3 regions of the Shewanella sp. NKUCC06_TVS genome follow, and region 2 is predicted to be linked to each of the others. Evidence: predicted binding sites of a transcription regulator. Region 2 holds the regulator's gene; each other region holds the start of a gene.
The links. Region 2 encodes NrdR, which represses ribonucleotide reductase genes. Its sites were predicted from a motif close to AAACACNANATNTNGTGTTT; they were not measured.
Positions count from the first base shown of each region.

Region 1: the regulator NrdR is predicted to act here: its motif matches at 1,819-1,838, upstream of nrdA (class 1a ribonucleoside-diphosphate reductase subunit alpha).
Region 3: the regulator NrdR is predicted to act here: its motif matches at 1,566-1,585, upstream of nrdD (anaerobic ribonucleoside-triphosphate reductase).

Region 1 covers NZ_JAHKQX010000005.1:219,097-222,381, reverse strand. The annotation lists gene nrdA (class 1a ribonucleoside-diphosphate reductase subunit alpha) at 1-1,664, opposite strand, end outside; gene KO531_RS07895 (HAD-IA family hydrolase) at 2,168-2,839, opposite strand; gene ubiG (bifunctional 2-polyprenyl-6-hydroxyphenol methylase/3-demethylubiquinol 3-O-methyltransferase UbiG) at 2,841-3,285, opposite strand, start outside.
Region 2 covers NZ_JAHKQX010000009.1:52,117-55,401, reverse strand. The annotation lists gene KO531_RS11555 (riboflavin synthase) at 1-83, opposite strand, end outside; gene ribD (bifunctional diaminohydroxyphosphoribosylaminopyrimidine deaminase/5-amino-6-(5-phosphoribosylamino)uracil reductase RibD) at 134-1,312, opposite strand; gene nrdR (transcriptional regulator NrdR) at 1,432-1,881, opposite strand; gene glyA (serine hydroxymethyltransferase) at 2,156-3,285, opposite strand, start outside.
Region 3 covers NZ_JAHKQX010000025.1:9,564-12,848, forward strand. The annotation lists gene nrdD (anaerobic ribonucleoside-triphosphate reductase) at 1-1,534, opposite strand, end outside; gene KO531_RS20975 (hypothetical protein) at 1,796-2,485, opposite strand; gene KO531_RS20980 (MarR family transcriptional regulator) at 2,605-3,093, opposite strand; gene KO531_RS20985 (NADP-dependent oxidoreductase) at 3,240-3,285, shown strand, end outside.

The DNA.
Region 1 (3,285 bases), on a different contig from region 2:
GAGGCTTTCAGTAAATAGTACTGAATCGCTTCGAAGGTTCTGTGGGTTAAAGCGTTCGCGCTACCATCAGAATACTTCATGCCGTTTTTCGCTAAATAGTTAGCGAAGTTGATCACGCCTATGCCTAAAGTACGGCGATTCATCGAGGCGATTTGCGCGGCCTTGATAGGGTAATCTTGATAATCCAATAAATTATCCAGTGCGCGTACGGCGAGGTCGGCTAATGGCTCAATATCAGATAACTCTTTGATAGAACCTAAGTTAAGTGCTGACAGCGTACAAAGCGCGATTTCACCTTCAGGATCATCGATGTTGTTCAATGGTTTAGTCGGCAGGGCGATTTCAAGACACAGGTTAGACTGTCTGATCGGCGCGACTTTTGAATCGAACGGGCTGTGAGTGTTGCAGTGATCCACGTTCTGAATGTAGATACGGCCCGTTGAGGCGCGCTCTTGCATCATCAGTGAAAACAGCTCAACGGCTTTTATGGTTTTCTTACGAATGCTGCTGTCTTGCTCATATTGCACATATAAACGTTCGAATTCGTTTTGATCTTCAAAGAAAGCATCGTACAAACCAGGTACGTCAGATGGGCTAAATAAACTAATGTTTTCGCCTTTGATCAGACGTTGATACATGACTTTGTTCAACTGCACACCGTAGTCTAGATGACGGATACGGTTGTCTTCGACGCCGCGGTTATTTTTCAATACCAGCAGAGATTCGACTTCTAAGTGCCAAATAGGGTAGAACAGGGTCGCAGCACCGCCACGCACGCCGCCTTGAGAGCACGACTTCACTGCGGTTTGGAAATACTTATAGAAAGGTAAGCAGCCTGTGTGGAAGGCTTCACCGCCACGGATTGGGCTACCTAAGGCACGAATACGACCGGCGTTAATACCGATACCCGCACGTTGGCTGACGTATTTCACGATAGACGAAGCGGTCGCGTTGATAGAATCTAAGCTGTCACCACATTCGATCAGTACGCAAGAGCTAAACTGACGCGTTGGGGTGCGCACACCGGCCATAATTGGCGTTGGCAGCGACAGTTTAAAAGTTGATACCGCGTCATAGAAATCTTTAACGTATTTCAGGCGCGTCTCTTTTGGATAACGGGCAAACAAGCAAGCCGCGACCAAAATGTAAAGGAACTGCGCGCTCTCATAGATTTCGTGGGTCACACGGTTTTGAACTAAATATTTGCCTTCAAGCTGTTTTACTGCAGCGTAGGAAAAATCCATATCGCGCCAGTGGTCGATATAGGTATCCATCACATCCAGCTCTTCGCGGGTGTAATCTCTTAAAATGTGTTGATCGTATTTACCCAGCTCAACCAACTTAGTCACGTGAGCATACAATGCGGGCGGCTCAAACTGACCGAAGGCCTTCTTACGCAAATGAAACACCGCTAAACGGGCAGCGAGGAACTGATAGTCCGGTGATTCTGGAGAAATTAAATCCGCCGCAGCCTTGATAATGGTTTCATGGATAGCTTCGGTTGGGATGCCATCGAAAAACTGTAGGTGCGAGCGAAGTTCAACTTCCGAAACAGAAACGTTTTTTAATCCCTTGGCTGCCCAAGTAATTACGCGGTGTATTTTTTCGAGATCGATATTCTCACGATCGCCACAGCGTTTTGTGACTGTCATAGTGCTATTCATTTGGAGATAGGCCTTGGTTCTTATATGTATTTAGGTGAGCAAAATCACCGTACGTATCCTTGTAAAACAATCAATAATCGTCCCTTAAATACAGCTGACTGGTTAAAAACGAGTCAATTAAGCGGCGAGCTTCTAGTGTGTCTGATTGTTACCTATACACAAGATATGGTGTTTTAAATTATATGGGATACAAGATAGTGAGGTTTGCCCCTATTTGCAAGTCTGAATTCAGGGGACATCTTGTGGATAACGTGAGGATAAACTTTTGCGTTAGTAACGACTAACCTTGAAGCTCAATTTCAGGTTAGAGTGTCACACTCATGGGGGATTTTTAGGCGATCCTTTTCTTTAGATCGCGATCGCTCACGAGTGCCGATCTTTTATCCGCCTGACTTTTTCCGTGGGTCATAAATAGTATGCTGACACACTGATGTCCGTCAGTGAAGTTACGTATTGGATGCCTTATTCGTGAGCATTGTAGGCGCTGTTTTTGGTTGATGTTGTTAAGCCAATGCTTCGATTAGTGCTTGATGTAGCTCAGTTGGGCTCGCAAAATGCGCGTGCGCAGGCCATTGCAACGGCTTGTCGTTCACGCCCAGATAACCCCATAGGGCCACGCCGCCTAACATGCCAGCAGCCTCGGCCGCGAGCAGATCTCGCTCGGCATCCCCAAGATACAAAATGTGCTCTGGAGCACAGTTCAGCTGTTGTGCGCCTAACAGCATTGGTGCAGTGTGGGGTTTTGGGTGTTTTGTAGAATCGCCGCTGATGATAACGGGCATACGCAAGTGTAAATTCAGTTTTCGCAATAAGGGACGGGTAAAGCGGGCAGGCTTGTTGGTGATCACCCCAAACGGCAGCTGAGTTAACTCGAGCCAATCGAGTAATGATGCTATGCCTGTGAATAGCGCACAGTGATCGCCATTTATACGCTGATAGTGGGCGAGCAGTCCTTGCTGTACTTGAGATCGAAGATCTTCTGCCGCATCAGGGATCGCGGCATCGACTAAGGCAAAACTGCCGTGGGATGCGGCGTAGCGCATGGCCGCTAACGGCTGCGCGGCGATGCCGACGTCTTGAAGACTTAAATTGAGGGCCTGCACCAGATCCGGCGCGGTATCGGCTAAGGTGCCATCGAGATCGAACAGTACGCCTTTGATCTGTGCCAGACTCATATTAATCAACCTTACGCGTCGCTATCATGTAATTCACATCAACTTTAGGCGTGTACTTAAAAATGCCCGTCAATGGGTTGTAGCTTATCCCTAAGGCATCGGTACAGATAAGATCGGTATTATCTACTAGCTCAATCAGCTCCGAAGGCTTAATGAATTTTTTATGCTCGTGGGTGCCAACTGGCAGCATTTTTAGCAAATATTCCGCACCTAAAATGGTGTGCACGTAGGATTTAATGTTGCGGTTGATGGTGGAGAAAAACACATGACCACCGGGTTTGACCATGTCACAGCATGCTTTAATCACAGATTGTGGATCGGGTACATGTTCGAGCATTTCCATGCAGGTCACCACATCGTAATAGGCTTGATGATCTTGGCTGTGGGCCTCGGCAGTATTTTTTACATAATTAATGCTCACGCCCGTTTCGAGGGCATGTAGGCGC
Region 2 (3,285 bases):
CTCGCCACGGTAAGACGAATATCATCGCCTTTACGCTCCAGTTTGCGCAGGGTGCCAACGGCTTCAATAATCCCAGTAAACATGGTTAACTCACTTAATTAAATAAAGAAGTAATAAGGCATAAGATTCAAGGTTAAACGGTTATCTTGCTCCAATTCGATTTAGATAAAGAGGTATCAAGCTTAACACTCAAGGTTAAACGGGTATCTGGCCCTAATTTACGCTCATCGACCAACGTGAGTGCAGGAATGTGTGCCATGGTTTGATAATCGGGCAATTGCAGCAAATTACGCCCATGCCCACCGAGGATTTTCATCGCTTGGTATAGCACTAACTCATCGGCAAGCCCCTGCGCTAAAAATGCGCCCGCTAAGGTTGCACCCGCTTCCACCAGCACGTGATTACAGCTTTGGCCTAAATAGCTTAATAGTTCAGGCAATGAGACGCGACCTGCAATTGCAGGTAACACGAGGCAACTCACATGGGAGGGCAATTGTGCTTGAAAGTCTGCGGGATAAGCCACGGTAGAGACCAAGAGTATCGGCGATACGATAGCCAAGCAGGCGGCCGATAATGGCAAACGGGCGCGACTGTCGAGTATGACTCTTAATGGCTGTAGTAATTGCGCCTCGGTTACACTGTCTTTTAAGCTGCTAAGTTCCTGATAACGCACATTGAGTGAGGGATCGTCCGCCAGTATGGTTTCAATTCCCGTGACCAGTGCACAAGAACGCAAACGTAATCGCTGCACGTCGCGGCGAGATTCTGGACCGGTTATCCATTTAGACACACCGCTGGACAGCGCAGTTTTTCCATCGAGACTCGCGGCTAATTTTACAGTAACTCTGGGTAAACCTGATTCCATCCGCTTCATAAAACCTAAATTCAAGGCATAGGCTTCATCGCGATGTAATCCCACATCCACTTCAATACCAGCGTCGCGCAGCATTTGAATACCACGACCACCCACTTGCGGATTAGGATCTTCCACCGCCACAACTACACGTTTAACGCCAATATTGATCAGCGCCAAGGCGCAGGGCGGCGTGCGGCCATAATGACTGCAGGGCTCTAGGGTGACATAGGCGGTTGCGCCACGGGCGCGTTCGCCAGCCATACGTAGCGCATGCACTTCGGCGTGGGGGTCACCTGCTTTTTGATGATAACCTTCACCGATGATTTGGTTATCTTTTACGATAACGCAGCCCACACTGGGATTGGGTCTCGTGGTGTAAAAGCCTTTGCGCGCCAATTGAATCGCGCGGCTCATCATTTGGGTATCGAGTACGGACCAACTTATGTTCAAGCTCATGTTCAACCCTGTTGTTAAAGGTTTCGGCTTTCACCAGTCTTACAAACCTGTCTTTTAAATTTGTGCTTTCACGCCAATAGCTCGTACACGTCTGCCTTATCGGCGACAAAACTCAATGACTACTTTTGCAGTTTGGCGATGGCTTCGCCAAATTCAGACACGTCTTCAAAGGCACGGTACACGGAAGCGAAACGTATGTAGGCGACTTTATCTAGGCTCATCAATTGCTCCATCATTAAGTTACCTACCATTTCTGACGGCACTTCCCGCTCGCCAGTGGCGCGCAGAGTGGACTTGATTTTGCTGAGTGCTTGCTCGATTTCATCCATAGATACGGGGCGTTTTTCAACGGCGCGTAACATGCCACCTTGGAGTTTTTCTTCATCGAAGGGTTGGCGTGAACCATCGCGCTTAATCACCCTAGGCATGACTAATTCGGCGCCTTCGAAGGTGGTAAATCGTTCATGGCATTCGGTGCATTCTCGGCGACGGCGCACTTGGTGGCCTTCCGCCACTAATCGAGAATCGATGACTTTAGTATCTGTCGCGCTGCAAAATGGACAATGCATTGAGCCTCCTGCCAGTGAATGATCGTAAAGCGTTAATGGGTTTACCTGTTAAATATCAGTCAAAAGCCATGGATTTAAACTTAAGATTTTACCAATAAAAATGGCCGCGAGATGCGGCCATGGGATTTTATCCTATTTATGGGCTGAGGTTAACTACCTGAGCTTAACAACTTAATGTTAAGTGCCTGATGCTAAGTACCTGATGTGACAAGTATCAAGTCAGTCGGCGATCAATCTCGGCCCTTCATCTACTAAACGTAGATGCATAGGCAAATTAGCCGTAAACAGGGAAACGTGCACACAGTGCCAATACTTGGCCCTTAACACGCTCAATCACAGCAGGATTGTTCGCATCATCAAGGATGTCACAAATCCAGCCAGTCAGCTCTTTCGATTCCGCTTCTTTAAAGCCGCGGCGCGTAATGGCTGGCGTACCGATACGCACACCTGAGGTCACAAAGGGTGAACGTGGATCGTTTGGCACTGAGTTTTTGTTCACGGTAATGTTAGCGCTACCTAAGGCGGCATCGGCTTCTTTACCCGTTAAGTCACGACCAATCAGGTCAACTAGCATTAAGTGGTTGCTGGTTCCGCCAGAGACGATTTTGTAACCGCGCTCAAGGAACACTTCAACCATAGCTTTAGCGTTGTTAACCACTTGCTGTTGGTAAACTTTAAATTCTGGCTCTAGGGCTTCTTTGAACGCCACCGCTTTACCGGCGATAACGTGCATCAATGGACCACCTTGACCACCTGGGAATACCGCTGAGTTCAACTTCTTATACAAGTCTTCATCGTCAGCAGCAGATAGGATCACGCCACCACGGGGACCGGCTAAGGTTTTGTGGGTCGTAGATGTCACAACGTGCGCGTGTGGTACTGGGTTTGGATAAACGCCCGCAGCAATAAGACCGGCAACGTGTGCCATATCGACAAATAAATAAGCACCGATTTTGTCTGCGATTTCACGCATTTTTGCCCAGTCAACGATACCTGAATAGGCAGAGAAACCGCCGATCATCATCTTAGGCTTGTGTTCTATGGCAATACGTTCCATCTCTTCGTAGTCAATTTTGCCAGACTCGTCGATACCGTAAGGAATGATGTTGTACAGTTTGCCAGAGAAGTTAACGGGTGAACCGTGGGTCAAGTGACCACCATGAGCTAAGTTCATGCCCAGTACGGTATCGCCAGGTTTTAACAATGCCATGTAAACCGCGCTGTTTGCCTGTGAACCTGAATGAGGTTGTACGTTAGCGTAAGTTGCGCCAAACAGTTGTTTAGCACGTTCAATCGCTAAGGTTTCAACTACGTCCACATACTCACAACCACCATAGTAACGCTTGCCTGGATAGCCTTCAGCGTACTTATTGGTTAACTGTGAACCTTGCGCTTCCATCACGC
Region 3 (3,285 bases), on a different contig from region 2:
ATTGTGCATCATCAAAGACATGGGTTTGGGGACCATAGAGTGCATTCATAGTTTCATGCAGTCCAATGTAACCGAGTGAAATCGAAGCGCGGCCATTTTTAAAGATTTGCGCCACATCATCATCTGCCCGTAAACGTACACCACAGGCGCCTTCCATATAGAGGATAGGTGCCACGCGGGCTTTAACACCGTTCAGTCGCTCAATACGGGTATCCAGTGCTTTACGGGCTAATACCAGTCTGTCATCTAAAATACGATAAAATTCAGTCTCATCGCCATTGGCTTCTAAGGCAATCCGCGGCAGGTTTAAACTGACCACTCCCAAATTATTGCGCCCTTCATGCACAAGCTCGCCATTTTCTTCATAGGTGCCTAAAAAGCTACGGCAGCCCATTGGGGTTTTAAATGAACCGGTAACTTTCTCGACTTGCTCGTAGTTGAGGATGTCGGGATACATGCGCATTGTTGCGCATTTGAGCGCCATCTGTTTTACATCGTAATTGCAATCGCCCGCTTTATGATTAATACCATCGCGAATCGCAAACACTAGCTTAGGGAATACTGCAGTCTTGCGATTTTTACCCAATCCCGCCATCCGCACTTTGAGCATAGATTGCTGAATTAAGCGTGATTCCCACGACGTACCTAAACCAAACCCAAAGGTCACGAACGGTGTTTGGCCATTGGCAGTGTGTAAGGTATTGACCTCATATTCCAAAGACTGGAATGCATCGTGACATTCTTTTTCAGTTTGCGCCGTGGCAAAGGCTTTGGCATCGGTAATCTTCCAATTAAGGGCAATTTGGTAATGCTTGTCGTAGCTCTTAGCAACAAATGGCGCTAACACTTCATCGATACGGTTGATAGTAGTTCCGCCATAGATATGACTCGCCACTTGGGCAATAATCTGCGCGGTCACCGCTGTCGCTGTTGAAATAGACTTAGGGGTTTCAATTTCGGCATTACCCATTTTAAAGCCGTGGGTCAACATGCCAGCTAAATCAATCAACATGCAGTTAAACATCGGGAAAAACGGAGAGTAATCTAGGTCGTGGTAATGGATCTCGCCCGCTTCATGGGCAGCGACTACATCCTTTGGCAAAATATGACTTTTGGCGTAATGTTTGGCGACTATGCCCGCGAGTAAATCCCGCTGAGTAGGAATGACTTTTGAATCTTTATTAGCATTTTCATTGAGTAAAGCCGCATTACTTTGCTCAACTAAACCACGGATTTCGAGGTTGAGTTTACTGGTCGCTTCACGGCACACATCTCTGTCGTGACGGTATTCGATATACACCCGCGCTAGGGACTTGTACGGCCCTTCCATCAGTAAATTCTCAACCGCATCTTGTAGATGGTGGATATCGACTTCAGCTAATGGCGCGACGCTCTGACTGATACACGCTGCCACTGTCGCTGCATAGTCGCCATCCTCTATTCCAACTGAGTTTGCAGCGGCATTCACTGCATCCCTTATCCTTGTTTCATCAAAAGGTGTGCGGCAACCATCACGCTTAATTACGACTGGCATTGTTCAGTTCCTCTCCATCTCGCCTAAAAATTAACACTACATCTAGTGATTTTAAAAGCATAAAACACAATATGTAGAGCATTAGGCTACAATGACGGTAAGGAGTCCATGATCCAGATCATAGTTTTTAGGATGAAATAAAAGAACAAACAAGAACTGCAGCTAGGCCCAATTATCTGAAAATTGCGCCTTGACCTGCTGATTAAACCCAGCTAGTTGAATGCGTGACAATTTGTGTTTATCACGCACTATGGATGTGAATTAACGTTTAGCAAGCGCAAGATAACTACTGAGTTGGCCCGATGCAGATTGATGTGCCCCCATAGATGAAGCGAGTTGCATCATAGATTTTAGCCCCTGCCACTGCTGCTTTTGAGCATCCGTAAGCGGAGGTTCAGAATTCAAATAATCCGTCAATTGGCTAAGGACTTTCGTGGCCTTCTGGGCTAGCACCGGCGACTGAGCATCATCCATATTGGTTAAGACGCTCTTAGCATCAACTAAGGTATTGATAAGAGGATTATTGGGTGATTTTTTAGCTAATGATTTGATTTCATCATCTAAAAAATCTTGCAACGATTGTTTAGTCGGCGTCGTTGTGCTCGGCACTGTAATACCGTTTTTCGATAAACGCTCGAGTTGCACATCCGATAAAATGCCATCTTTTTGTAAGCGCGACACCAATGCGGGAATATCGGCGACGCCAAATTGACCATCGGCAAAAAAATCCTTCGCCATCGATTGAATTTTCTGTGCGCGTTGCGCCCTTGGCGACAGCGCTATCTCATCGGTTTTACCGTTATCGGGTTTGGTAGCATCCGTCTGCGTTTTATTTGTTTCTATCGTAGTATCGGTTTTAGCCGTGCTCGTCTTTTGGCTATTGGCACCATAGGCATCGGCGATACTGGCACTGCTGCGCTTAAGATTAAAGGCATTTAAAATAGAATTCATCGTCAAAAATTCGGCGTCTAAGACTCAATGACGGTTTTAAAGCAAAAACTAAGCCAATCAAGTATTAATCAGTGCAACCGCTGAGTTAATAGCATCACTATGCATAAACCAACTTATATCTAGGACTGTATATCTTCGATCAAGGCAAGACATTGCCGCCTTAGTAAATCGAGTGCCTCAGCGTCCATCTGCACTTTATCAAGCAAGGTTTGCTTCAAGGCAAGAGCTTCGTGCCTGATATCCTCTCCTTGACTTGTCAGAGTGATCAGCTTTTTCCGCTCATCTTCAACGCAGGCTAATCGCGTAATCAACCCCTTCAACTCTAACCGCTTGACGATTGGCGTTAGGGTTCCCATATCGAGTTTAGTCGCCATTGATAGCTGGGTTTGGCTGCAGCCGTTTTGACGCCACAGGGTTTGCATCACTAAATATTGAGGGAAAGTTAACTCGTATGCCTCGAGTAGAGGCCGATAAGCACGCACCAATGCATTGCTCGCAGAATATAACGCGAAACAAACATTATCGGATAAACAGAGTGGATCGCTAGAAGCTTGGCTATGAGTCTGTTTTGTAGCGTCGAGCTCAGGTTGAGGTAAGCAATTCTGCACGTTTAAGCGCCTGTCATTTAAACATAACACTATCTTATCCGATCTGCGCCACCCCATCTAGTTTGCGCGCAAACTATTTGCATTCAATCTTAAAGCCACGTAGAGTTAACATCATTAGTTTGCGCACAAACAAAAGGTGAGTTTTTATGAAGAGTATGACTGAAACCCGTGAAATCCATCTAGCTAGTCGCC